Regions from separate parts of the Vibrio sp. 10N genome, predicted to be linked through region 1. Evidence: predicted binding sites of a transcription regulator. Region 1 holds the regulator's gene; each other region holds the start of a gene.
The links. Region 1 encodes PurR, which represses purine synthesis genes. Its sites were predicted from a motif close to TNANGNAAACGTTTNCNTNA; they were not measured.
Positions count from the first base shown of each region.

Region 2: AAA946_RS19775 (inosine/guanosine kinase) is a predicted target of PurR. The motif match lies at 2,323-2,342, and genes of this name have one in related genera.
Region 3: purM (phosphoribosylformylglycinamidine cyclo-ligase) is a predicted target of PurR. The motif match lies at 3,877-3,896, and genes of this name have one in related genera.
Region 4: glpX (class II fructose-bisphosphatase) is a predicted target of PurR. The motif match lies at 5,909-5,928, and genes of this name have one in related genera.

Region 1 covers NZ_BTPM01000001.1:1,176,266-1,183,837, reverse strand. The annotation lists gene AAA946_RS05640 (Ig-like domain-containing protein) at 1-1,598, opposite strand, end outside; gene torR (two-component system response regulator TorR) at 1,994-2,704, opposite strand; gene torD (molecular chaperone TorD) at 2,987-3,640, shown strand; gene purR (HTH-type transcriptional repressor PurR) at 3,970-4,974, shown strand; cyclic di-GMP riboswitch class I at 5,154-5,243, shown strand; gene AAA946_RS05620 (TfoX/Sxy family DNA transformation protein) at 5,359-5,949, shown strand; gene AAA946_RS05615 (TVP38/TMEM64 family protein) at 6,070-6,753, shown strand; gene AAA946_RS05610 (DUF2007 domain-containing protein) at 6,754-7,086, shown strand; gene AAA946_RS05605 (alpha/beta fold hydrolase) at 7,067-7,572, opposite strand, start outside.
Region 2 covers NZ_BTPM01000002.1:799,281-806,852, reverse strand. The annotation lists gene AAA946_RS19780 (formate--tetrahydrofolate ligase) at 1-721, opposite strand, end outside; gene AAA946_RS19775 (inosine/guanosine kinase) at 887-2,194, opposite strand; gene AAA946_RS19770 (sensor domain-containing diguanylate cyclase) at 2,403-3,350, shown strand; gene AAA946_RS19765 (CreA family protein) at 3,397-3,873, opposite strand; gene AAA946_RS19760 (hypothetical protein) at 3,946-4,446, shown strand; gene AAA946_RS19755 (HAD-IA family hydrolase) at 4,572-5,222, shown strand; gene AAA946_RS19750 (methyl-accepting chemotaxis protein) at 5,668-7,104, opposite strand; gene AAA946_RS19745 (aromatic amino acid transport family protein) at 7,250-7,572, opposite strand, start outside.
Region 3 covers NZ_BTPM01000001.1:2,657,013-2,664,584, forward strand. The annotation lists gene AAA946_RS12420 (uracil-xanthine permease family protein) at 170-1,411, shown strand; gene AAA946_RS12425 (IS1182 family transposase) at 1,532-2,968, opposite strand; gene upp (uracil phosphoribosyltransferase) at 3,090-3,716, opposite strand; gene purM (phosphoribosylformylglycinamidine cyclo-ligase) at 3,960-5,000, shown strand; gene purN (phosphoribosylglycinamide formyltransferase) at 5,005-5,643, shown strand; gene AAA946_RS12445 (class II glutamine amidotransferase) at 5,737-6,579, opposite strand; gene lpcA (D-sedoheptulose 7-phosphate isomerase) at 6,629-7,204, opposite strand; gene fadE (acyl-CoA dehydrogenase FadE) at 7,539-7,572, shown strand, end outside.
Region 4 covers NZ_BTPM01000001.1:265,527-273,098, reverse strand. The annotation lists gene AAA946_RS01300 (rhodanese-like domain-containing protein) at 1-208, opposite strand, end outside; gene gpmM (2,3-bisphosphoglycerate-independent phosphoglycerate mutase) at 618-2,150, shown strand; gene AAA946_RS01290 (murein hydrolase activator EnvC family protein) at 2,378-3,529, shown strand; gene AAA946_RS01285 (DHH family phosphoesterase) at 3,550-4,518, opposite strand; gene AAA946_RS01280 (TetR/AcrR family transcriptional regulator) at 4,620-5,264, opposite strand; gene zapB (cell division protein ZapB) at 5,420-5,662, opposite strand; gene glpX (class II fructose-bisphosphatase) at 5,988-6,995, shown strand; gene AAA946_RS01265 (helix-turn-helix transcriptional regulator) at 7,172-7,572, shown strand, end outside.

The DNA.
Region 1 (7,572 bases):
GCGATATCAATGATGTCCCAATCTTTCGACATTTGATTAAGTGGAATTGGACAACCCGCACCATTAACGAAGTTATGCCAGTAACCGATCAGTTTGTGCCTAGGCTGCACCACTGATTTAGCTGATACCGTCGCGCTAGTTGAAGATACTGAGTTACCCTGTGCATCTTTACCAGTCACACTGAGCTGATAAGAGCCTATCGCTGCTGGTGTCCAGCTAAATTGATAAGGGGCCGCGTTATCCGTCGCAACTAACAAGCCATTGACGAAGAGCTCAGCACTGGTGACATCACTTTGTAGCGCGCTGACATCAGCATTCACCGTGACCGCTTTGCCTACCGCGACAACATCGCCTGAAGTCGGTGACGTGATCTCGGCAACCAAAGGCTGGTCAGTTATCGACAAAGTACGCTTAACTTGACTGGTATTACCCTCATTATCTGTCGCCGCAACCGTAACGGTTGTTTCTCCAGAGCCGATGGCATTCCACATCCACTGATAAGGCGCAGTGGAAATTAGACCCAATGAAGCGCCATTTACGCTCGCTTCGGCACTGACAACAGTACCATCAGCATCATTTATGCTAGCTTGAATGTTTACATCTGCACCTAGCAATACCGTTTGACCTTCACTTGGCGAGACCAGCGTAATTTCTGGAGCGGTTGCACAAGCTCCAAGGCTGTTCCACGCATCTTGCCAGTAAAGACCAGCTCCAGGCTCATACGCCCATGCCGAGTCTGATGAACACCATCCAGCCACCGAACATTGATACAAGCTGCCATTGTTGGTGACATTCTGTCCAGTTTGATAACTGTTACCTGCAACATACACAGCAGCGTCGGAACATTTACCACCTGCCACGGCTGTTGCTGTAACCGTTATCGCCGGCGATTGCGAACTCGCTCCGGCGTCATCCGTCACAACAGCTTCGATAACATAGTCACCAGCAGAAGCCGCACTCCAGTTCGACTGCCATGGCGGCGTGGTCAACGAGTCAACCACAGCGCCGCTGACCACAAAATCAACCTGTGCAATGGTGCCATCGCTATCCAGAGGCGAAGCCGTCAAAGTGACCGACTCTCCAACACTGATTTGAGAGCTCGAACTTTGCAGTGTCACACTAGGTGGCTGATTAGTCACATCAACAACACTAAACAGCTGAGAAACGGTTGTCGCGGCCCCGTCATCGTCTGTAGCGGTCACGGTTAACTGATAGTTACCCAGCTCGGTTAGCCACTCGGTGGTATAAGGTGCACTGGTTAACGTTGCAATCGACACACCGTCTAACGCAAAGACCACCTGGTTAACTGTGCCATCGGCATCACCTGCCGTCGCCGAAAAGGTGACCACATTTCCCACAGCGAGCTGCGCGTAGTTAGCAGGGGAAGTGATGGAAACGGACGGCGCGACATTGGCACCACCGTCGGTACAATCACCTACTTTCGACCATTCTTGATAAGGCGCGGAGTGTTGCTGAGGATCAACATTCACATTCCACCAATTTGCGTTGTAAGCAACAGACTGCCATTGAACTTGGTTGCCGCCATTGTAAGTCGTAGCCGGGTCCCAAACCGACAAAGTGCTGCACTGAACTGCCATGGCGGGTGCCGTATAAAAAGAGCTTGCTGCCAAAAATATAGCAGTGGGTAGCGCAGCGCGCCGTGCCCCGTTCAGGGACTTGGGTAGAGAAATCACATTGGTCATAGAACTTCCTTTTATTGAACCAAGTTTTAATGAGGTTGAATTGAGCTCGATAACACAAGCCAGCTGTCAATCAGCCTGCCATTATCGAAACAGCCAATTTCAAATTAGTTCAACTACAGGGGCAGCTTGGAAGTCCTAAAAGGGAAGAAAACGCTACGCGAGTCACCTAACAAAATTAATCGGTAACGCCGCAATTCGTTACTAAAGAAAGTAAACCTGCTCCCATAAAACAGCTCCAGTTACCTTTTTGGTAACTGGAGCTAATACAGGATTTTAACTGTCTATTAATCTTAGTCGCCAGCGAACATGTAACCTTCACCATGGACGGTAATGAAAATTTGCGGATTCTTAGGATCCACTTCCATTTTGGCTCTCATACGACGGATCAATACATCAATCGTTCGATCGTTTGGCGCATCAACGCGATGGCTGATCATATTCAAAATACGTTCACGACTGAGCACTTGGTTTGGGTAGGTGGAAAGCGCCACGAGAAGCTCGTACTCCGCCTTAGTCAGTTTCACCGGATCGCCACTGTTTGTTAGTGAACGTCGTTGTTTATCAAACGTCCATTCTCCAAAGTGAATAACGTGTTCACTCTCAACCGACTGCTCTAGCACCGGCTGTTTGCGCGCCAATGAGATGCGCCATAGTAAATTCTTAACTCTAACCAACAGCTCACGCAGCTCAAAAGGCTTAGTTACATAATCATCCGCGCCCATCTCAAGCCCAACGATACGGTCAATACTATCGGTGCGACCAGTGACGAGAATAATGCCAATATCAGACTGACTACGCAGCTCTCTCGTCAGCATTAGGCCGTCTTCTTTTGGCAGGTTAATATCAAGCATAACTAGGTCAATACTCGACTCTTGCAAAACTTGACGCATTTCATTGCCATCTTGGGCTTCACTAACCAAATACCCTTCATTTTCGAAATAGCCAGCGAGCTTACTGCGAGTGACTACGTCATCTTCTACAACCAAAACGTGATATTTCATATCGGTACTATCTCAATCTGTAATGACTGGGGCATTCTATTCATAACCATTCACAATTCTAGTCTACACCGCCGTCAATAAGCACAAACCTACTTTTTTTTTGATTCAAGACAACCAAAACCATCGAACGCCATATGCAACAAATACCCAAGTACAATTTGGGCGCGTAAATTAATTTTTATCATATTTTTTAATAAATTAACTTATTTATTCATATTATCCGTTATTGCTGTTCATCTTTATTGGCTAGAATAGAAGGTATCATTTTTGGAGACGATACAAATGCAAGAAATCAAAGCATTTAATGAACAACGTGCGGAAATCTATTGGTGGCTGTCCAGCCTATTTGCTTCAGAGCTGACCGAAGATGAGCTAAACAAATATCACAGCCCAGAGATACGTTCGTTTCTAACAGGCCTAGGTGAAAACCCATCCCTCTCTGAGCCGATAAAAACTTTCACCGATGCACTAAATCGCTTACAAGTTCGTGAAGATGCCCAGCTAGAGCTCTCAGCAGACTTCTGCGATCTCTTTTTGAAGTCCGATAAACATGGCGCACTGCCTTATGCCTCTATGTATATTGGTAAGTCCGGCTTGCTTAATGACCAACCAGCACAGGACATGACAGACCTTCTGACAAAGCACGGTGTTGCCGTTAATCAAGATCTGAATGAACCCGCTGACCATCTCGCAATTGAGCTCGACTTTTTGGGCAATCTCATAATCCGCTCCAACGAGCTGGAAAATGAAGCGCACATGAACACCGCGATGACCGAGCAAGCAGACTTCATTAATACCTATTTAATGAGCTGGTTGCCTCAGTTCGTTCAAAAATGCCAACAGTTTGATGAATTTGGTTTTTACGCAGCTGCGGCAAGTTTATTGCACGCTTTCTGTCAGCTCGACCTTACCTATCTTTTGGATGAAAACGACTAGCTAACATGTGGCGCAAAAGGGTTTTCCGCTCTCTATGAGTCAATTTTGCGCCTTAGTTATAAATTTCTAGGATAAATGATTGCCAGCTCACTAAGCTGCGACTACAATTCGCCGTTTAAATGCAATCACCCAACGGCATTACAATTAGACGCCCCTTTCCGGTGCCGACTTTGAGCCATACGCTCAAACTTTGCCTTGGCTTGCATACACTTGCCGGTTCCCGCCTTTAAATTCGTATTTTCACAAAAGTGCTGGAACCACTAAAATGAAAGCGGCACAAACGTTAATTCAACGTTAAACCTATAAGCCGCGACTAATAGGATATCACTATGGCAACCATTAAAGATGTCGCCCGACTTGCTGGCGTTTCAACGACCACAGTATCCCATGTAATTAATAAGACTCGCTTTGTTGCAGAAGCAACACAAGAAAAAGTGATGGCGGCGGTTAATGAGCTCAATTACGCCCCAAGTGCGGTTGCTCGTAGCTTGAAATGCAACTCGACCAAGACCATTGGCATGCTGGTTACGCAGTCGACCAACTTATTTTTCTCAGAAGTCATCGATGGTGTGGAAAGTTACTGCTATCGCCAAGGCTATACTCTCATTTTGTGTAACACAGGCGGTGTTTACGAGAAGCAACGTGACTACATCCGCATGCTTGCCGAAAAGCGTGTTGATGGCATTTTGGTGATGTGCTCAGACTTAACCGAAGAGCTCCTTGAAATGCTTGACCGCCATGCTGATATTCCTAAGGTAATCATGGATTGGGGCCCAGAGAGCTCGCAAGCAGATAAGATCATCGATAACTCGGAAGAAGGTGGCTATCTAGCAACTAAGTTCTTGATTGAAAAAGGTCATACCGATATTGCTTGCCTAAGTGGCCACTTAGAGAAAGCTGTCTGCCAAGAGCGCATCATTGGTTACAAGCGTGCACTGGTGGAAGCCGGTATCGAAATGAAAGAAGATCGCATTTTAGAAGGTAACTTTGAATGTGATACCGCTGTAATCGCCGCGAACCGAATTGCAGCAATGGAAGAAAGGCCCACTGCAGTATTTTGCTTTAATGACACAATGGCATTCGGACTAATGAGTCGCCTTCAGCAGCTTGGCGTTCGTGTCCCTGACGACATTTCTGTTATTGGTTATGACAATATCGAACTGGCTGAATACTTTTCACCTCCGCTCACAACGGTTCACCAACCGAAGCGACGCGTCGGTAAAAATGCCTTTGAGATTCTACTAGAACGAATCAAAGATAAAGGTCACGAAAAACGCATTTTCGAAATGCACCCAGAAATTGTAGAACGTGACTCTGTCAAACCTCTTACCTAATGCTGACAAAAGTGCCGATTTCGGCACTTTTTTTTGATCTCTATTCAAAGTTTTCCCTGCCCACTGTCAATTTTTTATTCACCTCTAGGCACAAATAGTCAACCATTATTTGAACCAGTGTCACATTTTGAAAAAACAGTAATCAATAACTTACATAGTTTTCCTATATGCTATATGTGTCACGCACAGGGCAAACCATCTGAAAGGGTGGGACGCAAAGCCTCCGGCCTAAACCAATTTTTTAATTGATAGGTAGCGGGGTTGCCGATGGCAAGGGGTAAGACTCAGTTATAGCAGTGGCTTAACAGAGCTCTGACACCCGTTTGCTATACTCTCGGACCTGATTTTGGTGACACAATCAATAACACCGAGAAAAGAATAAGCATGGATAATCCTATACTAAAAGATTCAATGCAGTTATTCGCTCAGCTTGGAAGAGTAAAGTCTCGCTCCATGTTCGGCGGATTTGGCATCTTCGTAGATGATACGATGTTTGCATTAGCAGTGAACAACAAATTACATATCAGAACAGACCGCAAGACCATATCTACCTTTAAGAAACTGGGTTACAAACCATACGTTTACAAAAAGCGTGGATTTCCTGTCGTCACTAAATACTTCGCATTACCAGAAGATTGTTGGCAAGACCAAGAGGCTATCTTGGTTCACGCTAAACAAGCGCTTGAATTTGCTAAAACAGAAAAAGCGCAGCAGTCTGAGGCAAAGCCAAACCGACTAAAAGATTTACCTAACTTACGTCTGGCAACGGAGCGTATGCTCAAAAAAGCCGGTATTGAATCTGTCGGTGATTTGCAGCAGCACGGCTCTGTTGAAGCGTTCAAAGCCATTCAAAGAACCCATTCTAGCTCAGTTGGTCTGGAGTTATTGTGGGCACTTGAAGGTGCAATCAACGGAACTCATTGGTCAGTGATCCCGCAAACCAAACGTGAAGAGCTCGCTAGCTCAATCAACTAACCTTTGGTTTTAATGAGAAAAAATCAGCCTTATGGCTGATTTTTTTCGTATTAGTTGAAAGGAAAAGTTCACTGCTCCTTTCTACTAAACTAATACTAAGACATCTCAAAGGATACCGTCATGAGCAAGAAGCTGATATTGGGGCTGGTACTGGTTGCCGTCATCGTATTTTTAGGCATTAATTTTGGTCAACACCTCACGCTCGAGAACGCCAAAGCGCAGCAAGCCGCGCTCGCTGAGTACATCGATGCTAATTTTGTAACGGCTGCACTCACCTACTTTTTTGCCTACATCGCGATTACTGCGTTTTCGATCCCTGGCGCTGCCGTTGTCACCTTACTAGGTGCTGCTTTGTTTGGTTTTTGGACCAGTCTACTGCTGGTTTCTTTCGCAAGTACTATTGGTGCAACATTGGCATTTTTGAGCAGCCGATTCCTGCTTCGTGATTGGGTGCAAAGTAAATTTGGTTCTAAACTCGACACCATTAATAAAGGTGTGGAAAAAGACGGCGCCTTTTACCTATTCTCACTCAGACTCATCCCGGTATTCCCGTTCTTTTTGATTAACCTATTGATGGGTCTGACACCAATCCGTGCATCAAAGTACTACCTAGTTAGCCAACTTGGTATGCTGCCTGGCACTGCCGTCTACCTAAATGCAGGTACGCAACTTGCCAACATCGATAGCCTTTCTGGCATTGTGTCACCAACTGTATTGGCGTCATTTGCACTGCTAGGTTTGTTCCCGCTCATCGCTAAATGGATCATGGCTCGACTGTCTCGCTCACCGCAGGTACAAGAATAGATGAAGATTTTTATCGGCAATAACCCACCAGAGACTCACATCGTGCAGCAACAACTGGCTTCAGAGGGTATCCACTGTGAAGTGCGCGGTGAGGGTGTGTTTGGACTTAGGGGGGAAGTGCCTTTTGACGAAAGTTCACTGCCTTATGTTTGGCTGTTCGACATCGAACAATCCATGATGGCAAAAGCCATTATTAAGCAGTGGGAGTTAAAAACTCAAAATGCCAATCACGCTGATTGGCATTGCTTTGCATGTGATGAACTCAATGAGGGACAATTTGAGGTTTGCTGGAACTGTCAAACCCCAAAACCAATTAAGATGCCACTGACTTAATGAAATCTATCGAATGCTTATTGAACTCATCTGGCCTTTCAACGTTGCACACGTGACCACAATCTTTAATCTCTAAAAGTCGGCTGGACTTGTGTTCAGCCACCATCTCTTTGACCGGCTTGATAAACATATAATCTTTATCACCCATCAGATACAAAGTCGGAATTGGCAGTTCACGATCTTTGAAGTAGCGATTAAGTGGGTTCACTTCTGTTGTCAGTTGATACCAGCGCTTAAACTCTTTCTGACACAGCTTTTTCGCTTCACGAACGAATAAGTGACGAGATTCTTTTTGACCCGGCTGCGGCATCACAATATAAGCAAATAGGCTGTATAACCACATGTAAGGAATCATGTGCTTACTCCAGTTACCTATCTTCACCAAGATCTGTGAACGAGTGTTAAAACGCGTTACAGCGCCGCCTAGTACCATAGAGCGAACTCTTGAGTGCGCGAGCTCAGCTATATTGCGAACAATGATGGTAC
Region 2 (7,572 bases), on a different contig from region 1:
CAACGATTTTTCCAATACGAGCTCGTAGGTCTTTTAAATCCTTAGACAGAGCTAAGATCGCCATCAGCTCAGAGGCGGCAGAGATGTCGAACCCGTCTTGACGCTCATAACCATTGATGGTTTTGTTCACTTCGTTTTGACCGACAGTGACCATACGCAGTGCGCGATCGTTATGGTCAACGACACGCTTCCATACAACGTTTTTGCTATCAATCTTAAGTGCTTTGAGACCAGTACGAGCCTCAAATGCTTCAAACCCTTGACGCTGTTCGTGGTAAATACGAGCATCGATCGCTGCTGCTGCAAGGTTATGCGCTGCAGTTACGGCGTGGATATCCCCAGTTAGGTGTAGGTTAAGCTCTTCCATTGGGGCAACTTGGGAGTAGCCGCCGCCTGCCGCACCGCCTTTCACACCAAAAATTGGTCCCATAGATGGCTGGCGGATACAAGCCATGACAGATTGGTTTAGCTTTTTGAGTCCTTGCGAAAGACCGATAGTTGTGACGGTTTTGCCTTCACCCAGCGGGGTTGGAGTAATAGCGGTGACAACGATGAGTTTACCGTCACGGTTATTTTTGAGGCGAGAAACTGCATCTAATGTGACTTTGGCTTTGTGATAACCTTGCGGATGATACTCATGCTCGAGCAAGCCTGCTTGCTTAGCAATGTCAGAAATAGCGGAGAGTGACGTCGTACGACAGATATCGATATCGGATAGCATTAACGGTCCTTAAAATCCACAAAATTGTTGAGGAAAACGTTTGCGTCAGGATAATACTGGTTAAAAATGCTTTGTAAAGCTAAATATTTGGTGTGTTGTACTAATATTGACCAGTACCTCAACAGTTGAATGATTTAGAAACAAAAAAAGGGCCGAAGCCCCTTTTTAACGATCCCAGTATGCTTCTTCTAGGCTGTCTTCCCTTTCTGGAAGGGCACGCGTCAGTCTAGGTGAGTGTTGTGTTAACACTTCATAGCTAACACGGTTTGCATATTTACAAATCTGAGAGAGCGACGAGTACGTCAAACATGGCGCCACATGCTTGTCGGAGTCAGGCACATTTTTGTTATGGAACGAGTTAGCCGTCATATCATGAAGTAACGCGGAAAGTGCGCCATCACCAGCTCCATTCGTGTTTTTGATCTCTAGCGGGCCACCTAGATAAGGGCCGATGTGCGAGTAGACTTTTTGTGGGTCAGTACAGTCTTGTTTGCGCATAGCACGGCTGAATTCGAACTGGTTGAATTCGGTAAAGTGTTCTGACGACAGTAAGTCATGGGTCGTTTCACGAAGGGTGACGTTGTCACAGTATCCAGCCATGTAAAGACCATCCGGACCTGCGGTGCACAGTACTAAATCAACCCAATCTAGTGCTTTGTCCGCCGCTTGTAATGGGTCGGCAAAGCCGGTGAGAGCCTGGCCTTCCTCTTCGTTCATCGCCAAAATGGTGACGTTCTCTTGGATGTAATCTTGCCAGAACTTTTCATTCCCTTCGATCACCCACTTGGTACCAAGAGTGAGAACCACAGGAACCGATTTTTGTTTTGCGATCTCAACTGCTCTAGCAACCGCTTGTGGCATTGGATCTTCTGGCTTACCGCGCATCAAATAAGAAGAAACCACGAGCGCAGACGCTTTATTAAATACGGATTCAGGAATACTTTCTGGACGCAGTTGGTTCATTTCACCTTCGTTGATGGCAAAAGTACGTTCGCCGTCATCAGTAATGAGGGTGTAACAACGTCCAATTGGGCCATCTACGGTTTGCAGGTGGTTAAGGTTCATTCTTGAAGATGTACGGCAAAGGTAACGATAGCCGTAAGAACCTACTTGGATGTTTTTCGACATGACGCCAAGTAACACAGATTTGCTGTCAGCAAGTACAGAGTAGTTGTGGAGCGTGTTGCCGATGGTATCACCAGGGAATTGGTGAGTGATCAGTTCTTTCTCAACCAGTTCAGCGTAAAGAGCGTCCGCTTTGCTCTCTTCTAATACTAGCGAGTGTCCTTTACTCAGTTCGTATTTAGCTAAGAAGTCATCATCGACACGAGCCTCGATATCAACGATGGTCTGACCGACACCAACGATCGTTGGGCGGTACAGTTTTGGCGCTGACTGCGCTTGACTGACCGAGAGGTCTTTCTTGCTGGTTGGGAAATAATGTTTTGACTTACGTTGTCCAGGAAATTTCATAATAAACGCTAGCGGATCAAAATTTGGCGGCATGATATCACAAGATGTTTACTTGTGTTTCATGAAATTGCATTGAATTTGTGAGTTGTTTCGGTTTTGGTTCGCTTTCTACCTAGGGCAGAGTTCACAAACTGAACCGATTGCCGTACGGAAAATGTGACAATATGCAATACTGTTCAATGTGAAGATACGGTAGGGGGCGCGAGTAATGGACATGAAAAATCTCAGTGTCGATGAAATTAGAGCGGTGTTAAGTCGTTTAGATTGCTACTTTTTTGTTAAAGATCAGCATGCTCGTTATACCTATGTCAATGAAGCCGTTTGTCGATTATTTGGTAAACCAGCAGAAGAGATTATTGGCGATGATGATACTCAGTTCTTTGATCTGCAACACAGCCATGACCTTATTCAACATGATCGAAAAGTGCTGGAAGGGGAGTCACTGTCTCAAGTCGAGAAAAGCATGGATATCCATGGTGAAGTTCATCACTATCAAACTCTAAAAACGCCTATCTATGATGATGAAGGCAATGTTTCTGGTATCTTCGGTTTGGCGATCGATATATCGGAGACGATTGCGAAGAGAGACGAGTATGAGTACCTAGCTATTCGAGATGTACTTACCGGCGTATACAATCGTCGCTTCTTAGAATTGCAGCTTAAAAGGGAAATCGCTTCCCACCTTAGACATAACAAACCATTGTCGTATGTCATGCTTGATATCGATAATTTCAAAAGCATCAATGATAACTACGGCCACAGTGTTGGCGACTACGTGTTAAGAAAAGTAGCAACGCTGATGGAGTCTTCTCTAAGAGAGGAAGATTATTGTTTTCGTTTTGGTGGTGATGAATTTGCCTTGCTGTTGCCCTTAACGCCGTTACTTGCTGCTTATCAAGTGGCAGAGCGTCTGCGAGCTGCCATTGCAGACTATCAATTTGTCTCTTCTGAAGGGCAGGCGTTTCCTATTAATATCAGTCTTGGCGTATCACAACTGACGGATGGTAACTCTGGCTTGCTCATTGCAAAAGCAGACGGTGCGTTGATGACGGTGAAACGTGAAAAGAAAGGCAAAAACATGACGTTGGTTTATTGTGATAAGCAATCGCACATTACCCACTGCGCTCAATGTGAGAGCAAACAGGCGTGCCGTTAGTGACATTAAGCCAGCCTTAATAAAGAGCTGGCTTAATGGAAAATGACTACTCGTCTACTGTTACAGGAGCGTCTTGGTAAGCCTTGGTTCCCCATAGGGGTACTGTCGATAGACTGTGTTTGAAGCTACCTGATGTTTCCTTTGTCGAGTAGGACAAATACATCAAGGTTTGGTTATCGGCATCGTAGATTCTACGTACTTTCATACTCTTGAAAAAAATACTTTTTGATTTCTTGAAGACAACTTCACCAGACTTGGATTTGTCTATTTGGGCGATCATATCTGAGGTGATTTCTCCCGTTTGGCGACACGAGATAGAACTGTCACTTGGGTCCGCGAGACTTAAATCTGCCTCAATGCTGGCAACATGGCAGGTGACACCAGTGACGATCGGATCATCAAGAGTGTTGAGTTTAATATCTTTTAATGTGAACATACCGAGCGACACGTCTCCCACCTCTTTGTCACCACAGCCAGATAAGGCCAACGTGACAAGCGGGACCAGCAAAAGCTTTTTAAGCATAAAGGATTCCTTTTTAAATTAGGCTTTTGTATACCATAACTAAGGTTACCCGAAAAATCGAATAGGATTGATATGAAAGACATAGCTACGCGCCTCCACAATCAAAAGAATCAGTGGCTGGCTAATCAAGTAGAAGGTGGGTACCCAACTAAAGAGAGCCTTAAAGGGCGAGATCTCTACCTAGCAGCAATTTCGAGCTGCTATCTTGAACCGTTTGACGTCCCAGTTGTTGTAGAGAGCCAGACAGAGTGGCACCTGGTCGATTTTCATCGCCTGACCATTATGTTCTCGTTACTGCATTCAAAGCGATGGGATAATGATGAGCATCAACAGCTTATCGTTGAGTTTCTCACTCAAATTATTGTGGAACCCAATCACGAACTTTATGTCGGTTTTCAAAACGGAGAGCCGGTTGCTGCTGCGATGCTAACTCGAGATCAGCAAGTCACGCTCGTTTCTGACGTCGCGATCGATGGGGTGTGCGATGATACAAAACTCACTGAGATAGTCGCTTCTTTAATACAAAGTGCCGAGATTGCAACTAATTCACAGGTTTGGTTGGAAAAACGGTGATCAATCACTGAGTTTCGAATTTTGCTGGCTTGAAACGTCTAAACTTTCGTTTCCATCGCCTTCTGAGACGCAGAAGTGTATTAATATTCAACGAAAATTAAGTGCAAAAGGTCGTTGAGTACATCATGTCTAGTATTAAATGTGTGTTGTTTGATTGTGATGGCACATTAGTGGATAGCGAGCGTTTGTGTTGCGTAGCAATAGTGGAAACTTTCGCTCAAGTCGGGGTGACACTCCGACTGGAAGCCGTATTGGATAATTTTTCAGGCGGGAAAATTGCGGACGTTTTGACGTCAGCTCAAGAACTGGCGGGCAGCCATGTTTCCCTCGACTTGCTAGAACCTATCTACAGAGAGCAAACGCAGCGCTTGTTTGAAGAACAGCTAAGACCCATGGAGGGGGCTGTTGAGTTGCTGGACTATCTTGAACAGTCGAATATTGAATACTGTGTTGTCACAAATAGTCCTACTGAAAAAGCAAAGAAAATGCTGGCGACGGTAGGTCTAGAACAGCGTTTTTGTAATCGTGTTATTTCGGCCTTTGATGCCAACAGTTGGAAGCCTGAACCGGATTTACTGCAATATGCCGTGACCATAATGGGATTTTTACCTGATGAGTGTTTGTATATCGACGATACTGCAAAAGGCGTCAAAATGGGCGTTGCTGCAGGCATTCAAACCATCCATTTTGCACTTTCATGTGACTATCAGCAAAATGCCAGTACCTGCCTGACCTCGATGAATGAGGTAATCAAATACATCGAGACGGCAGAGTAGTAGAGACAGCGAAACGTTAGTGCATCAGATGAACATGTTTGATGCGCGGGACATGATTCTGAAACTGTGTGCTTTGGTACACGATGAGACTATGTTGAGAAAATTGGCGAGTAAAATAGCCACAGTCTGCACATATAAATGTCTCAGCATCTTCAGATAGTAGTCCTTCATCAGAGCCACACACGGGACATAATCCCAGTGGCTGATGCGAAGGTTTAGATTTGCTCATAAAACCCCTCTTGTTTGAGGATTGGCTTGTTTTATTGATTGTAATACCGTTCAGTGTATCTCACTTGCATTACCCGTGAATTGAATGATGTAATGCGACTTATATCACTAATATTAGTGAATGACTCGAAATCATTGATGCTGTCAATGTGAGTGGATAAAAAAATAGACCAGCTGAACTGGTCTATTTTGGCTTTATGGCTAAACATTCTTTTTGTTAAGTGCGGTAGCGTGACAACACTTCACTCAGCACTCTTGTTGCCTTAGATAGGTTTGCTACACCAATTTCGCTGTTTTCAGCAACTTCACGGATCGTGGCAGATTGGGTACGAATATCACTAAGCTCAGTCGCAATTTCCGATGCGACACTGCTTTGCTCGGCGGCTGAAGTGGAGATCTGTGTGCTCATATCCATCACTGCGCGAGAAGAATCCGCAATTGAGTTCACGTCACTACCAATCTCACCAATTAAGCTACTACTGGATTGAGCTTGCTCAACGGTTTGCTGCGTGATTTCAGCGATGTTCTGACTTTCTGATTGCAACTTCTCAATCATGGCTTGAATTTCAACGGTAGCGGCTTGAGTACGACTAGCCAGTGTGCGAACTTCATCGGCAACAACGGCAAAACCACGACCTTGTTCACCAGCACGCGCTGCTTCGATAGCCGCATTAAGGGCCAGTAGGTTAGTCTGTTCAGAAATAGCGTTGATCGTGGTGATCACTTCGTTAATCTGCGTTGTGTTATCGGTAAGAGCCGCAACGGAGTGAGATGCCTCTTCGATATACGCTGAAAGCTGGTTGATGTCACCAATCGCTTGTTGAACACGTTGATAGCTTTGTTCAACTTGTTTGCTGTCTTCTTCTGCTTGCAGGTTGGACTGTGAAGAGATGTTAGACACTTCTTGTGCCGACGCCGTCATTTGCTCCATTGCCGTTGCAACAGAATCCAATGATGCATATTGGTTATTGATCTGGCTGTTACTGCGAGCCATCTCTTCATGGAATGAAGAGGCAGTCTCTTCCAAGCTGGTGGCAGACGTTTTTACGGTCGTGACAAGTTCGGTCAGCGTATCCATAGCTTGATCGAGCGCAACACCAATAGTGCCAAATTCATCACGGCCAGCAACAAAGTTAAGGCGAGAGGTTAAGTCACCATCGGCAATTTTATTGACTGTTGTGTAAAGCGTGAATAGGGCGCCGCCAAGGAAAGTCGCTAACCAATAGCTGAAAATACCAAATGGGATCACCCAAAGATAAGTCAGTGCCAGGCTAGTAAGCGCATCAGATTTTGCTTGTTCTAACTCGCTTTTCATTGGAATGCTTAACGAGTAATTTTTTCCGTCGCTTCCTCTTGCATTAGTAGACACGATGCCATTGTTTATACCAGCAGATTGAACATAACCCTCGGTTACACCAAGCTTTTTAAGTAGCGACATATCGCCGGCGGCGTTTGCTGTTTCTAAATACGCTGTAAGGCTCGACTCGACCTGACTGATAGCTTTGGATTCAGAATTTGAGATGGCATCTTGATAGCGGGAGACAGAGGAGAAGGAAAGTGCGGCAAAAAACAGTGCAAACACTATCCATACTTTGTCGTTGATCGACAGCTTAATAAAAAATGCGTCGATTTTTCTAAATTGTACTTCTCTCATGGGCGGCTCCGTGAGTGATATTGTTATTATTGAATTGAATAGACATGAAAAAGCCCCAGAGGGGCTTAATTAATGAGTATGATATCGACTTTTTATGAAATATCTTTAGTGCTATACATCATAGGTGTGATTTTGATCACTAAAACTAGCCGAGACTTGGGAGTACATGAAAGCTTACAAGTAATTGAGCCACAACGATAACCAGACCTACACTCATTGCGACGTACAGCGCAACTTGTCCACCACCAGTTTGATAGTGCGTTTCGGATTGAGTTTGAGCCAACTTGGCTTTGCGAGTCTTCGCTACCATGACAGTTGGCAAAAATATCGCCAGTATGGCTAGGGCAATTGCCGCGTATCCCAACGCCATAATAAAGCCTTGTGGGTAGAACAGAGCAAAACATAAAGGTGGCAAGAAGGTGATAAGTGCCGCCAGCGCACGATGAGTAAACGCGCTTTCTTTCTCTT
Region 3 (7,572 bases), 1.5 Mb from region 1:
TTGATTTACTCCCTCGCATCTGTGGATCAAATAGTAACTCGCTCGAGCTATTGAGATTTAGCCAACAAAAACAGCGTTCTCTTTAACTAGATCATTAAGTAAACGATTACAAAGTGCTAGAATCCCATCCGTTTTGCTTAACTCCTTTTGACTTGCTTGGAAAATCATTATGAAAACGATCTTACAAGGCTCGCAAATGCTATTTGTGGCATTTGGCTCCTTGGTACTCGTACCCCTTTTAACTGGCCTTGATCCTAACGTAGCATTGTTTGGTGCAGGTGTCGGCACCTTACTGTTTCAATTGGTAACACGCCGCAGTGTGCCTATCTTCCTAGCCTCTTCGTTCGCCTTCATTGCACCTATTATGTTTGGCGTCCAAACATGGGGTATCGGTGCAACCATGGGCGGCCTAATGGCTGCGGGTGTCGTTTATGTGCTTATGGGTGCCTTAATTAAAGTGAAAGGCGTCGAAGTAATCCACAAACTTCTGCCACCAGTGGTCGTAGGGCCAGTGATCATGGTGATCGGTCTTGGCCTAGCACCTGTCGCGGTAAATATGGCGCTTGGTAAAACGGGTGACGGTGCCGTACAGCTTATCGATGGCAATGCAGCACTTTGGATCTCCGCGATTTCTCTGCTTGTTACAGTTGGCGTAAGTGTATTCGCCAAGGGTTTCTTAAAGCTATTACCTATCGTAAGTGGCATTTTAGCGGGCTACGTGACCAGTCTGTTCTATGGCGTTGTTGACTTCACCCCTGTGGTTGAAGCTTCTTGGCTATCGCTGCCAAACTTCACTGCGCCAGAGTTTAACATCAACGCAATCTTGTTCATGCTGCCAGTGGCTATTGCGCCAGCCGTTGAACACGTCGGCGATATGCTGGCTATTTCAAACGTAACCGGTAAAGACTATCTGAAGAAGCCGGGTCTACACCGCACTATCGCGGGTGACGGGGTGGCAACAATTGCAGCTTCTATGGTGGGCGCGCCGCCAAACACAACCTACAGTGAGGTAACCGGGGCAGTAATGCTAACTAAAGCGTTTAATCCTGTGATCATGACGTGGGCAGCGGTGACGGCTATCGTACTGGCGCTTGTGGGTAAACTTGGTGCTATCTTACAAACTATCCCAGTGCCCGTGATGGGCGGTATCATGATTCTGCTGTTTGGCTCTATCGCGACGGTTGGTCTTAATACACTGATCAAAAACAATGTCGACCTGCACAAATCTCGTAATCTAGTGATCGTCGCTATCACGCTGGTATTTGGTATTGGCGGCATGGCATTTGGTATTGGTGACTTTAGCCTTCAAGGCGTGAGCCTGTGTGGTATCGTTGCGATTCTCCTTAACCAGATCTTGCCGGATGACCTAGGTGAGAACAAGGTAGTAGACAACGCTCAGATGGAAGACTAATTCCTACGGAAACAAAAAAGGCTGACCAGTGGTCAGCCTTCAGATTGCTGACGAACCCCGCTTTTTCAAGCGGGGTTCTTTTTTCGGAGCGGCCGTAGGCCGCGATCGCGATATTTTTTGTTAGATAGCGTTCTGAAGTGAGTAAGGCTTAAATCGGCATACAGAGGCTAGTATTTGACTTATTTCTGCCTTATTTAGGCCCATTTTTCGCAGATAGCTCACCACCAACGCTATCTTCTTGATGTTTTGAGCGGCAGCGGCTAACCAACATTGCATTTGCACTTTTGCGAGACCGCGGTAGCGCGCGTAACGGTGGCCATGGTGTTGTTTTGCATCGGCGAAGCTTCGTTCTACTGTTTCACTTCGCCTCCGATACGTCTTCTTTCCGTAGCTAGAGAGTCGCATTTGATTGGCTCGCTCCACCGTCTCACTATAAAGGTGACGCGTTATGACCTTCTGCATATTTTCACTCTTAGTACAGTCGTCCCGAACGGGGCAAAACGCACATTGTTTCGGGTCTGAAGCGTATGAGCGATAGCCTGCGCGTGTTGTGGTTTTATAGATAAGTTCTTGCCCTTCTGGACAGCGATAGGTATCGGTCTCTTTTTGGTATTTGAAGTCTTTCTTCTTAAATTTGTTCTTAGTTCTTGATGGGCGGCGATACCCGAACACACCTAATATACTGCGGCGCTCGAGTGATTCAGCAACAGGCGCAGTGAAGTAACCTGCATCGATACCAACTGCGATAGGATTGAGGTTGAACTGCTCTAGTGTGTGATCGAGACGACGGATATAGGGCTGTGAGTCATTCACATTCCCCGGTGTTGCGTATGTGTCTACGATGATACCGTGCTTACCATCCACGGTTCGGTGGTCAAGATAGAAGAAGCCTTGAGGCTTATTGTCTCGTGTCATAAAGCCACTTTCAGGGTCGGTGGTGCTGACTTTAGTGTTTTTGACGTCTGTCTTTGGTGGCGTCTCTTTGAATGGATTTTTACCTTCAGATTCTCGGTCTGCAGCCACATCTTCATTCAGCATATCAAGATAAGCGCCTGCACTAACTGGACGCAGACGATTCATGTGCTTGTTCTTGTTAGCATTGGCTTTAAGGTGTGTACTGTCAGTGAAGAGCTCCTGTCCTGCGACTAAGCCTTTCTCCATCGCTTGAAGCACTATGTTGTTGAAGATGCGCTCAAAGACGTCAGTACCATTGAAGCGTCGAATTCGGTTCTGGCTTAACGTCGAAGCATGGATAACTTTTTCGGTCAGTGACATTCGTAAGAACCAACGATAAGCGACGTTCACTTCAATTTCTTTGACCAGTTGGCGCTCACTTTTGATGCCGAATAGGTAGCCAAGCAGAATGATTTTGAATAAACGCACAGGGTCTACGGGTGGGCGGCCATTATCTTTGCAGTATAGATGTGCCACTTCGTCTCTGATGAACTCGAAGTCGATGGCATTATCAATTTTACGAACGAGATGATTCTGTGGAACGAGCTGTTCCATGGTTACCATTTCGAGTTCGTATTGCTGAGGAGAAGGTTTTTGAAGCATATCGGAGTATCCATATTTCGATACTCCTATTAGATCAAAGGTCTAGCTTGAAAGCTAGACCTTTGTCAGCAGTCTGAAGGCTGACCAGTGGTCAGCCTTTTTGCTATTTAAGCATCGGGTCTTATAGAGTACCGAAGATCTTGTCACCTGCATCACCTAGACCAGGTACGATGTAGCCTTTGTCGTTTAGGCACTCATCGATTGCTGCTGTGTAAAGCTCTACATCAGGGTGCGCTTTTTCTAGTGCTTCAATGCCTTCTGGTGCAGAAACCAATACCAACACTTTGATGTGCTTACAGCCTTTCTCTTTAAGAAGATCGATAGTCGCGATCATTGAGCCGCCTGTAGCTAGCATTGGGTCAACCACTAGTGCAATACGCTCATCAATGTTTGACGCAAGCTTGTTAAAGTATGGCACTGGCTCAAGCGTTTCTTCGTCACGATAGATACCAACGACACTGATACGCGCACTAGGCATGTGCTCAAGAACACCGTCCATCATACCAAGACCTGCACGCAGGATTGGCACTACTGTCACTTTCTTACCTTTGATTTGGTCAACTTCAACTGGACCGTTCCAACCTTCGATCGTCACTTTCTCAGTTTCAAAGTCTGCAGTCGCTTCATACGTTAGCAAGCTACCCACTTCGGTCGCTAGTTCGCGGAAACGCTTCGTGCTGATGTCCCCTTCACGCATCAACCCCAATTTATGTTTTACTAGGGGGTGTTTAACTTCAACAACTTTCATGTCCAACTCCGGCAAAATTTCACAAAACCTGCAAATTATACATGGTTTCTTTGACTATTTCAGTTAGCAACACGGTTAAAATGGTATTTATACGCAATAAAATGTCACAACAGGCTGTAAATCAATGGATTGATGCTTCGAGAAAATAGTTTGTATTTTCTTACGCAAACGTTTTCCTTTTTGGATAAACCCCTGTTAGAATAGCGCCGCTTTCACATCCATTTATTTTTCGAGGACTGTCCCGTGAGCGGAAACAACACTTCCCTAAGCTATAAAGACGCTGGTGTAGATATTGATGCTGGTAACGCATTAGTTGACCGTATTAAAGGCGCGGTTAAGCGCACTCGTCGCCCTGAAGTAATGGGAGGCATCGGTGGATTTGGTGCTTTATGTGAGTTGCCAACAAAATACAAACACCCAGTATTGGTATCTGGTACAGACGGTGTTGGTACTAAGCTACGCCTAGCCCTAGACATGAACAAGCACGACACCATCGGTATCGACCTTGTTGCGATGTGTGTGAACGACCTTATCGTTCAAGGTGCTGAGCCACTATTCTTCCTTGACTACTATGCGACAGGCAAACTTGATGTTGATACTGCAGCAGACGTGGTATCTGGTATTGCTGAAGGCTGTATCCAAGCAGGCTGTTCATTGATTGGTGGTGAAACAGCTGAAATGCCAGGCATGTACGAAGGTGAAGACTACGATGTGGCTGGTTTCTGCGTTGGTGTAGTTGAAAAAGATGACGTGATTGACGGTTCAAAAGTAGCCGCTGGTGACGCACTTATTGCCGTAGGCTCAAGCGGTCCACATTCAAACGGCTACTCTCTTATCCGTAAGATCCTAGAAGTGTCTGGTGCAGATAAGAACGAAAAACTAGGTGAACGCACTATCGGTGAACACCTACTTGAACCAACTAAAATTTATATCAAATCAGCTCTGAAAATGATCGCTGAACACGATATCCACGCTATCTCTCATATCACTGGCGGCGGCTTCTGGGAAAACATCCCACGCGTATTGCCAGAAGGCACAAAAGCCGTTATCGACGGTAACAGCTGGGAATGGCCTGCTATCTTCAACTGGCTACAAGAGAAAGGCAACGTTGATACATTTGAAATGTACCGTACTTTCAACTGTGGTGTAGGTCTAATCGTTGCTCTGCCTAAAGGTCAAGCAGATGCAGCCGTTGAGCTTCTTAACGCTGAAGGCGAGAACGCATGGGTAATTGGTGAGATCGCGACTGCAGAAGCTGGTGAAGAGCAAGTAGAGATCAATTAATTTCATGAAGAATATCGTTGTTTTAGTTTCAGGGAATGGTACTAACTTGCAGGCGATTATTGATGCCTGCGAGTCGACTATCACAAATGCGAAAGTGCGTGCTGTTTTCTCTAACAAAGAATCTGCATTTGCATTGGAACGTGCTCGTAATGCTGGCGCCGAGGCGGAGTTTCTCGATCCAAAGCTAAGCGAAACACGTGAAGCATTTGATGCCGAGTTGATGCGCCGAATTGACGTTCACAAACCAGACCTATTGGTGCTAGCGGGCTATATGCGCATTCTTAGTGGTGAATTTGTTCGCCACTACATGGGACGAATGATTAACATTCACCCATCGCTATTGCCTAAGTACCCTGGATTGAATACGCACCAACGCGCCATCGAGAACTGCGATGAGCACCACGGCACAAGCATCCATTTCGTTACTGAAAAACTGGATGGTGGCCCGATTGTTCTGCAAGCAAAAGTCCCTATATTCGATGACGACACTGTCGAGACACTCGAACAACGAGTTCAGAGCCAAGAGCATAAGATCTATCCATTGGTCGTTAAATGGTTTGTTGAAGAGCGCTTGGTTATGGATGGCAGCAAAGCCCTTTTAGATGGCATTGCTCTGGGACCACAAGGTTACGCTGACAAGTAGCGAAACCATCTGGCTTTCCGTCATGAAAAAATCAAAAAAAGCGAGTGATGCCTGTCACTCGCTTTTTTCTGTCTTAACATCCTTTCACTGCGATCACAGTGGCTCGGTAGGGGCCTGGCTTTTTGGCTTCGCCTCAGCAAACGCAACATCTGCTAGCTCATCCACATTACTGGCAACCAGCTCACCAAAATGAAATAGGTTATACTCACCCGGCTTCATTCGATGCCATGTTTCGTTACCCGTTAACGGCTGTGTGGCGACGACTGAAACTACATCGTTGGGTGTCGTTTCCTCTTGGAAGTTGATGGTGACATCTTCATCCAACAAGCTCGCTTTGCCAAATGGCGCTTTACGCGTAATCCAGTAAAGATGGTTGGTGCAATACGTCATCACATATTCACCATCACTGAGCAGCATGTTATAGACGCCCAGCTCTCTTAACTCATCACAGCATTCTGCAACATAGGCAAACATCGCCTCCATGTCCTGTGGCGGCTCAGGAAAACGCTGTTCCAATTGTTTCAGCAACCAGCAAAATGACAGCTCACTGTCTGTCTCACCGACAGGTCGAAAGTGCCCGGTATCGAGCGTTTGGTAGTCACTGAGCTGGCCATTGTGAGCAAAGGTCCAGTAGCGCCCCCATAGCTCACGAGTGAACGGGTGCGTATTTTCCAAATTCACTTGGCCACGATTGGCTTGTCGAATATGGCTAACGACTGCCCTACTCTTGATAGGGTAGCTTTGGACCAGCTCCGCTATCTTGGAGTCACAACTCGGCTGCGGATCTTTAAAGGTACGAAAACCTTTCCCTTCATAAAAGGTGATCCCCCAGCCGTCTTTATGTGGCCCTGTGTTACCACCACGCTGAATAAGGCCAGTAAAACTAAAACAAATATCTGTTGGCACATTGGCGCTCATGCCAAGCAATTCACACATTGAGTTCCCTACTCTTTCTGTTCCTGTTTATCATCGCAGTAGCTCAATGCTACTCCATCTCTTTTTCAACCAACTGGATGATGATGTGGATGATCTTAATATGTATTTCTTGAATGCGGTCTGCGTAACCAAAGTGTGGCACACGAATTTCAATATCCGCTAACCCCGCCATTTTGCCGCCGTCTTTGCCTGTCAATGCGATGGTTTTCATACCCTTAGCCTTCGCAGCATCAATCGCCTTAAGGATATTGCCCGAATTGCCCGACGTCGACAGACCAAATAACACATCACCACGACGGCCTACAGCTTCTACGTAACGAGAAAAGACAAAGTCGTAACCAAAGTCGTTACTCACACAAGAAAGGTGACTTGGGTCAGAGATGGCAATCCCTGCATAACCTGGACGATTTTCACGATAACGGCCAGTGAGCTCTTCAGCAAAGTGCATCGCATCACAATGAGAACCACCATTGCCACAAGACAGTACTTTACCCTCTTGCTTAAACGAGTCTGCGATCATCTTTGCTGCAGCTTCAATCTGAGCAATGTTGTGATCGTCACTTAAGAATTTATTCAGTACTTCAGCAGCTTCTGTTAGCTCATTTCTAATCAAGTCTTGGTACATAGCGTTGTTCTCTTTGTTTTCTCGCCATAAGTAAGCGATGGCTGTTAATTCTGAGTTTACCTATAAACCGTCAACTCTGTCGATAGATGGCGCACGACTGCGGCACCAATTTCATCATTAATCCACTGCAAATTGACAGTGACTGAGCAAAGTGCTGCCTAAGCCGCTTATTTTGCAATCAACTAGAGCAATTACTTGACAGATTTTACATCTGTGCAATATTTTAATTACAATTATTTACTGGTACGACCTCTTACCTTACACGTAACACTAAGAGTCACTGCCGCGACATACTGACCAAAACAACAATAAGTACCCAGATAAAGGAACCATCATGGACATCTTGCTCTCTCTCGTCGCCTTATTCG
Region 4 (7,572 bases), 910 kb from region 1:
TATGACCACGCTTGAATTCGTCTTTTGAACGAATGTCTACCACGATGCCGTTCTCGCGGTTCATCATGTGAGTCACTTGTGCTGCAGACACTTCTTTGTATGCGGCATTCGCTGATTTAAAGATGTTAGCGATCAGAGCAACAAATAGTGCAACCCACACTAGCGCCATGATCATGTTCTGTTGGAAAAATTCTAAATACTCTTGCATCACTTGTGCTCTTAGATAGTTGAACATTAAATCAGTCGAGGAGTATAGCGGCTTAGCCTCGCCGTGGCGAGAGGGGAAAATGTTTCGAGCAGAGAATTGGGATCCTTCTCCTCGCCTTGTTTCAAGCCAGGCAGCCCAGCGCTATCACAGAGATAGAAAAAACCGATTAGTCAAAGCGACTGAACAAGGCGTATTAATAGAGATAAAGCCGAGGTATCTAGCGAAAATAGCGTCTATGATTACCTCACAAAGAGCATGAACAGACGAATTAGCTAGGCAAAACTGTAACCCAGCAACGGTAATCACAAACATTATTTGATCTGCCACTACAGTTATGGGTAAAAAGTGTAGTAAAATTACGCTAATTTGTTTTCTGTAAAGTTACTATCGATTTGACGAGGTTATAACTATGTCAGCTAAGAAGCCAATGGCTCTAGTGATTCTTGACGGTTGGGGTTACCGTGAAGACAACGCAAGCAACGCAATCAACAACGCAAAAACTCCAGTAATGGATGGCTTGTGGGCAAACAACCCACGTACTCTTATTTCGGCTTCTGGTATGGACGTGGGTCTACCAGACGGTCAAATGGGTAACTCAGAAGTAGGTCACACCAACATCGGCGCAGGTCGTGTGGTATACCAAGACCTAACTCGCATCACTAAATCAATCGCTGACGGTGAGTTCGCTCAGAACGAAGCGCTTGTTGCTGCTATCGACAAAGCAGTTGCTGCAGGTAAAGCGGTTCACCTAATGGGTCTTATGTCTCCAGGTGGTGTTCACTCTCACGAAGACCACATCTACGCAGCTGTGAAAATGGCAGCAGAGCGTGGCGCTGAGAAAATCTACCTACACTGCTTCCTAGACGGCCGTGATACACCGCCCCGTAGCGCTGAAGGTTCACTAAAGCGTTTCGACGAGCTATTTGCTGAGCTTGGCAAAGGCCGCGTAGCGTCTCTAATCGGTCGTTACTACGCAATGGATCGTGATAACAACTGGGATCGCGTACAAGTTGCTTACGACCTACTGACTCAAGGCAAAGCAGAGTTCACTTACGACAATGCAGTAGCAGGCCTTGAAGCCGCTTACGCTCGTGAAGAGAACGACGAGTTCGTTAAAGCAACGGCTATCAAAGCAGAAGGTCAAGAAGACGCAGCGATCCAAGATGGCGATGCAGTTATCTTCATGAACTACCGTGCTGACCGTGCACGTCAAATCACTCGTACTTTCGTGCCTGAGTTTGATGGCTTCGAGCGCGCAGTATTCCCAGCGATCGACTTCGTCATGCTAACGCAATACGCAGCTGACATCCCGCTTTCTATCGCTTTCCCACCAGCGTCTCTAGAGAACACATACGGTGAGTGGCTATCTAAAGAAGGTAAAACTCAGCTACGTATCTCTGAAACAGAGAAATACGCACACGTGACTTTCTTCTTCAACGGTGGTGTTGAGAACGAATTTGACGGTGAAGAGCGTCAGCTCGTTGCTTCTCCAAAAGTTGCGACTTACGACCTACAACCAGAAATGAGCTCAGAAGAGCTAACAGAGAAGATGGTTGCGGCTATCAAGTCTGGTAAATACGACACTATCATCTGTAACTATCCAAACGCAGACATGGTTGGTCACACAGGTGTTTACGAAGCCGCTGAGCAAGCTATCGAAGCTCTTGATGCAAGCGTTGGCCAAGTAGTAGACGCTATCAAAGAAGTTGGCGGTCAAATGCTGATCACAGCTGACCACGGTAACGCAGAGATGATGGTAGACCCAGTGACTGGCGGTACGCATACTGCTCACACTAACCTACCAGTACCTCTAATCTACGTTGGTGACAAAACGGTTGAGTTCAAAGAAGGCGGTAAACTGTCTGACCTTGCACCAACTATGCTTGCCATGACTGACATGGAAATCCCAGCAGAAATGTCTGGTGAGGTTCTTGTTAAGTAATCACTATTACTGAGATGATTCAAACGCCGATGCTTTTGCATCGGCGTTTTTGTTTGCCGCTTTTTATTTTGCGCTTTTTTTGCGTGAAAGGTGCCATGTATGGATATAATGGCAACATCGCTTTGAAGACACACATTTTGGTCTGTCGTAGTGAACTATCAATCAGTTATGGTTACTATGTCCCAGGATATTGAGCAAACTCTGTCGCTGCGTTTAGTGGAATTAGGATGAAACCAAACAAATTTAGGCTTTTTACCTCTCGTACATCAGTATTGCCCCGTTTGTCGGCACTGGTGATATGTTTAGGGCTGGCGCTGCCAAGTGCGCATAGTTTTGCCAACCAAAACGAACTCACTGGCGTTAAAAGTGAAATAAGCCGACAGCAAAAGTCGCTCTCTGCGCAGCAAAAAGAACTCGATAACCTGCAAAAGTCGCTGCGTGAGCAAGAGATTGGCATTTCTAATGTCGAGAAAGAGATAAAAGCCACGACACAAGCGCTCGCTCAAGCCAACAAAAACCTCGATGGCTTCCATAAGCAAGTCGAAGCACTCACCAAGCAGAAAAAGCAGCAACAAGACGTTCTTGCTCAATTGGTACAGACCTATTACGTCACCAAGCAGAACAATTCCGCCTCTGGCGTGCTGAGCACCGACCCAGACCAAGATCGCATTAGTCAGTACTATCAGCATTTAGCGAAAGCACGGGCACAAACCCTAAAAGAGCTCGCGGACACTGAACTAAAACTGGCCGAAAGCGAGCGAGCCCTTGAGCTTGAGCGCAATCAGATCGCCCAGTTACTTGAGCAGCAGAAAGCGAAGCGCGATGCGCTGGCGAAAAATCGCAGCAGTCGACAAAGTACCGTTGCGAAGATCCGCCGCAGTATTTCCAGCGATAAGAACTATCTCGCCGAACTACAGCGCAATGAAACTCGCCTTAAATCTGAAATCGCCAAAGCAGCGAAGCGCAATCAAGTTCCGATGGATGGCCTTGGTCGTCAGAAAGGACGTTTGCCGTGGCCGGTTAAAGGCAAAGTGCTGCACAACTTCGGCACCAAGCAAACGGGACAGGTTAATTGGAAGGGAATGGTCATTGCGGCCAACTATGGCACATCGGTGAAATCCGTTTATTCTGGTACTGTGGTGTTTGCCGATTACCTGCGTGGCTACGGGCTAGTCGTGTTGCTTGACCATGGTAAAGGTGACATGACCCTATACGGCTACAACCAAACTCTACTGAAAAAAGAAGGCGATAAAGTCGCGGCTGGGGAAACCATCGCCCTGGCCGGAGATACTGGCGGCCAAGACACCTCGTCGCTCTACTTCGAAATCCGCCGCAACAGTAAAGTACAAAACCCGAAGAGCTGGTTAAAACGCTTATAGCATAATGCCGCTACTCATCATCATGAGTAGCGTGCTTCCGTGACTTCAATAAGTCTGGCGATCTCGCTCTCTGGCAGACCATTAATTCCACCCGCCGCTTCACGCCCGCCACCGGTCGCAAATTGACTGCAGATCTCCCCTGCCCCTTGCTTATTATTCAGTGGTGCTCTAACCGAGACGGTATAACAAGCTTCACCACTCGCATCCGTTCTAGGCACCAAAGAAACATGCGCTTGATTCGGGGATTCATTGGCAAGCCGATTGATCCAAGTTCCCGACATTCGCCTCGCAGCAGCACTATCTGGAAGTAATACCACTTTAAGTCGCGCGGATTCATGACGAGTTTGCGCCGCACTCAACGCTTTCTCATCTTGTTCAAATGCCGCTTTCAGCAAGTAATAAGGTGAGCTCGGATCACTTAAACAATCAAAAGGATCATGGTAGGCCAAAAGCTTCTGATACAGGTCAACCGGGTCAAAATGCAGGTCATCTAAGCTCTCACCATAGCCGTTATAATTGACTAAGGTGCCCAGCTCTTTAAGTGCCTCGCGCTGCTCACGGCTAAGTCCTAGGTCAGAAGCCAAGCTCTCGGCGCTCGCGAGCATATTGTCACCATAGGCGGCCGCGATTGCCCAAAGCCTAAACTTCCCTTGCAACTGCTGGTCAACAATTAAGGCGGTACAGGTGTTGGCATCGAGGTCGATATGGGCATCAAGATGAGGGCTATCAGGAATCGCGGAGGCTTTATGGTGATCGATATAGGTAACAGCAACATGATGATCCAAAAGCTCATTAAGCGCGGCTTGGTTCTTATCCATGGAGATATCCAGCACTGTCACTGAGCTTGCTTGATCAACGGGCACACGCTGAAGTAAGGCGATATCACGCTTGATACCGGAGATGAGTATCGCGGTTTTGGGCTGCGCTAAACGCAATTGCAGTAGGGCTAATATGCCATCGGCATCGCCGTTAAATACGTCATAATGCACAGTCACACTCATCCTTTTATCGTCCCTGAAACCACAAACCCTACTAATAAAGTAGGGTTTGTAACAATACGAATTTGCTATATATCATGCCGTTAGCGAGTTTAGCTCGTGGTCGAGCCCATCATGCGTACACCGTCTTCAAGAAGCGTCAACTGCTCTTTACCTCTAGAGGTTGCCAATGGTTTCACCACATGAATCATCTGTAGCATGCCTTGTTGAATCACTTCTTCCGTAATCTTTGTACGTGGTGACATCGCCGACTGATAGCTTAGCCAACCGACCGCCATCATGTGCAGTGTGGTCACTAAAGACTTCAGCTCTTTCTCATTAAGCGTCAGTAAGTCCAACTCAACAAAAGCACGTAAGATATTAATCAGATTACCTTGCAGGCGTTCTTGTACTTCAATGTACTCTTCGTGCAATTTGGGATCGCGCTGGAGAATTTCCGGCAAATTAGCGTAGAAGAAACGGTACTTCCACATCAGCGTAAAAATGGAGTCTAGGTAATGCTTTAGTAACGCTAAGCTCTCTTGCTGACCTTGTACCGGAGTGAAGCGCTCAATAAGCTCTTGCGAGTAGAGGGCAAAAATCTCACGAACGATCTCTTGTTTGTTTCGGAAATGATAGTAGAGATTGCCTGGGCTGATCTCAATGTGCGCCGCAATATGGTTGGTTGTCACGTTGCGCTCGCCATCTGAATTGAACAAGTCGAGGGCGGCGTAGACGATTTTGTCACGTGTTTTCATTCTAACTTTTCCTTTCCCTAGTTAGACTTAGTATACGTCTTGAACTAGTACACGAAAAGTTAATAGATTGTGAGATGCACTGGTTAGACCAACGGACACAAAAAAAGCACTCAATTTGAGTGCTTTTCGGTTATTCATATTGGCTAAGTAGACAATTACTCTACTTCGTCCATTTTACCTAGTAGGTTGCGAATGCGCTCTTGCCATTGGCTGTGCTCACGTTGCATCTGCTCAGACTTTTGCTCAAGTTCTTCACGGCTGCTGCGTAGTTCTTCAGCTTGCGATGCAAGTTGTGCTTTCTCTTCTTTCAATTCCTCAACTTCCATCTGAAGAAGAGCGATTGTGTCCACTGCAGTTTGAATTTTTGCTTCTAGTTGTTCCAGTACTTCAAAAGACATCTCGGCCTACCCTTGTTTAATCCTGTGAAATGAAAATACTTCATTCTATATACCCTATAATGCCTCATTCTACTCAGCCTAGAGAAGATAGACACGCTCTATATTGCAGATTTTTCACTATTCGGTCAAAAAACCGCCGCAAACTCACCCAAGCTTTACCTACCAAGCACAACAGAGCAGAGTTTTGTTTCTCACTATACTCAATCATTCAAGATTTTAGCGACAAGATCGCGCCCGAACCGAGAAAAAGGCAAACGTTTCCCTTCTGATATGCTAGAATTCGCGCCGTAAATCATTTGTCAATTTTCATTAGATTGGAGTCAGTATGAAGCGCGATTTAGCAATGGCTTTTTCACGAGTTACCGAAGGTGCCGCCCTAGCAGGCTATAAGTGGCTAGGCCGAGGCGACAAAAATGCTGCCGATGGTGCAGCGGTGGAGGTCATGCGCAGCCTACTGAACAAGACCGACATCGAAGGTGAAATCGTTATTGGTGAGGGTGAAATCGATGACGCACCTATGCTGTACATCGGTGAGCAAGTAGGTATTGGCGGTGATGCCGTCGACATCGCAGTTGATCCTATCGAAGGGACTCGCATGACGGCGATGGGTCAATCCAATGCCCTTGCTGTGCTTGCCGCTGGTGAAAAAGGCAGCTTCTTGAAAGCGCCAGACATGTACATGGAAAAGCTCGTGGTGGGACCTGGCGCGAAAGGCGTGATTGACCTTAATAAACCACTGACTGAAAACCTAAAAAACATCGCTGCGGCACTGGGTAAAACTCTAGATACGCTGGTAGTGACAACGCTTGCTAAGCCACGTCACGACACCGTTATTGCCGAGATGCAAGCAATGGGTGTTCGCGTTTTCGCGGTGCCAGATGGTGATGTGGCCGCTTCTATCCTAACGTGTATGCCAGATAGCGAAGTAGATGTGATGTACTGCATTGGCGGCGCTCCAGAAGGGGTGGTCTCTGCTGCGGTTATCCGCGCACTGGATGGCGACATGAATGGCCGACTGCTGCCACGCCACGTTGTTAAAGGTGATACCGAAGAAAACCGCACTGCTGGCCAAGATGAGCTAGCACGCTGCGCTGAAATGGGCGTTGAAGCAAACGTCGTATTACGCATGGAAGACATGGCTCGTAGCGACAATGTCGTATTCTCAGCGACCGGCATTACCAAAGGTGACCTTCTTGAAGGCATCACTCGTCAAGGTAATATTGCAACGACTGAGACCTTGCTGATTCGTGGACGCTGCCGCACGATTCGTCGCATCAAGTCTACGCACTATTTAGAGCGTAAAGATCCAGAAATCCGCGACATCATCCTATAAGTTAATAAAGCTTCGTCAAAGGCGCTGATGGTTATCAGCGCTTTTTTTATATCTATGCAAGTCGATACTGCTGGAATGCCAATCTCAAGATTGTAAATCATTTGCTTTATTAACCTTATCCGCCATAATACCCCGACTATCTTTACCTCAGGCTGAACAAACGAACGGATTCACTGATGAAAGCCACCGACCACATCATAGACATCATAAAACGCGAAGGCGCTGTCACTGCCAAACGTATTGCGGAACGTTTAGGCATTACCACCATGGGCGCGAGACAACACCTACAAAGCCTTGAAGAAGAAGGCTTCTTAAAGTTTGAGGATGTCAAAGTCAAAGTCGGCCGTCCAAACAGGCATTGGTCACTCACTGCCAAAGGGCATGCTCGTTTCTCCGATCGTCACAGCGATCTCACCATTCAGTTTATCGATGCCATTGAAACCGTATTCGGCTCCGAAGGATTGGACAAAGTGGCTAAAGAACGCGAACAAAACACACTTGCGACCTATCGCCAACACTTTGAAACGCTGACGGATTTGCACAGCAAGGTCACCAAGTTAGCTGAGCTAAGAGAAAA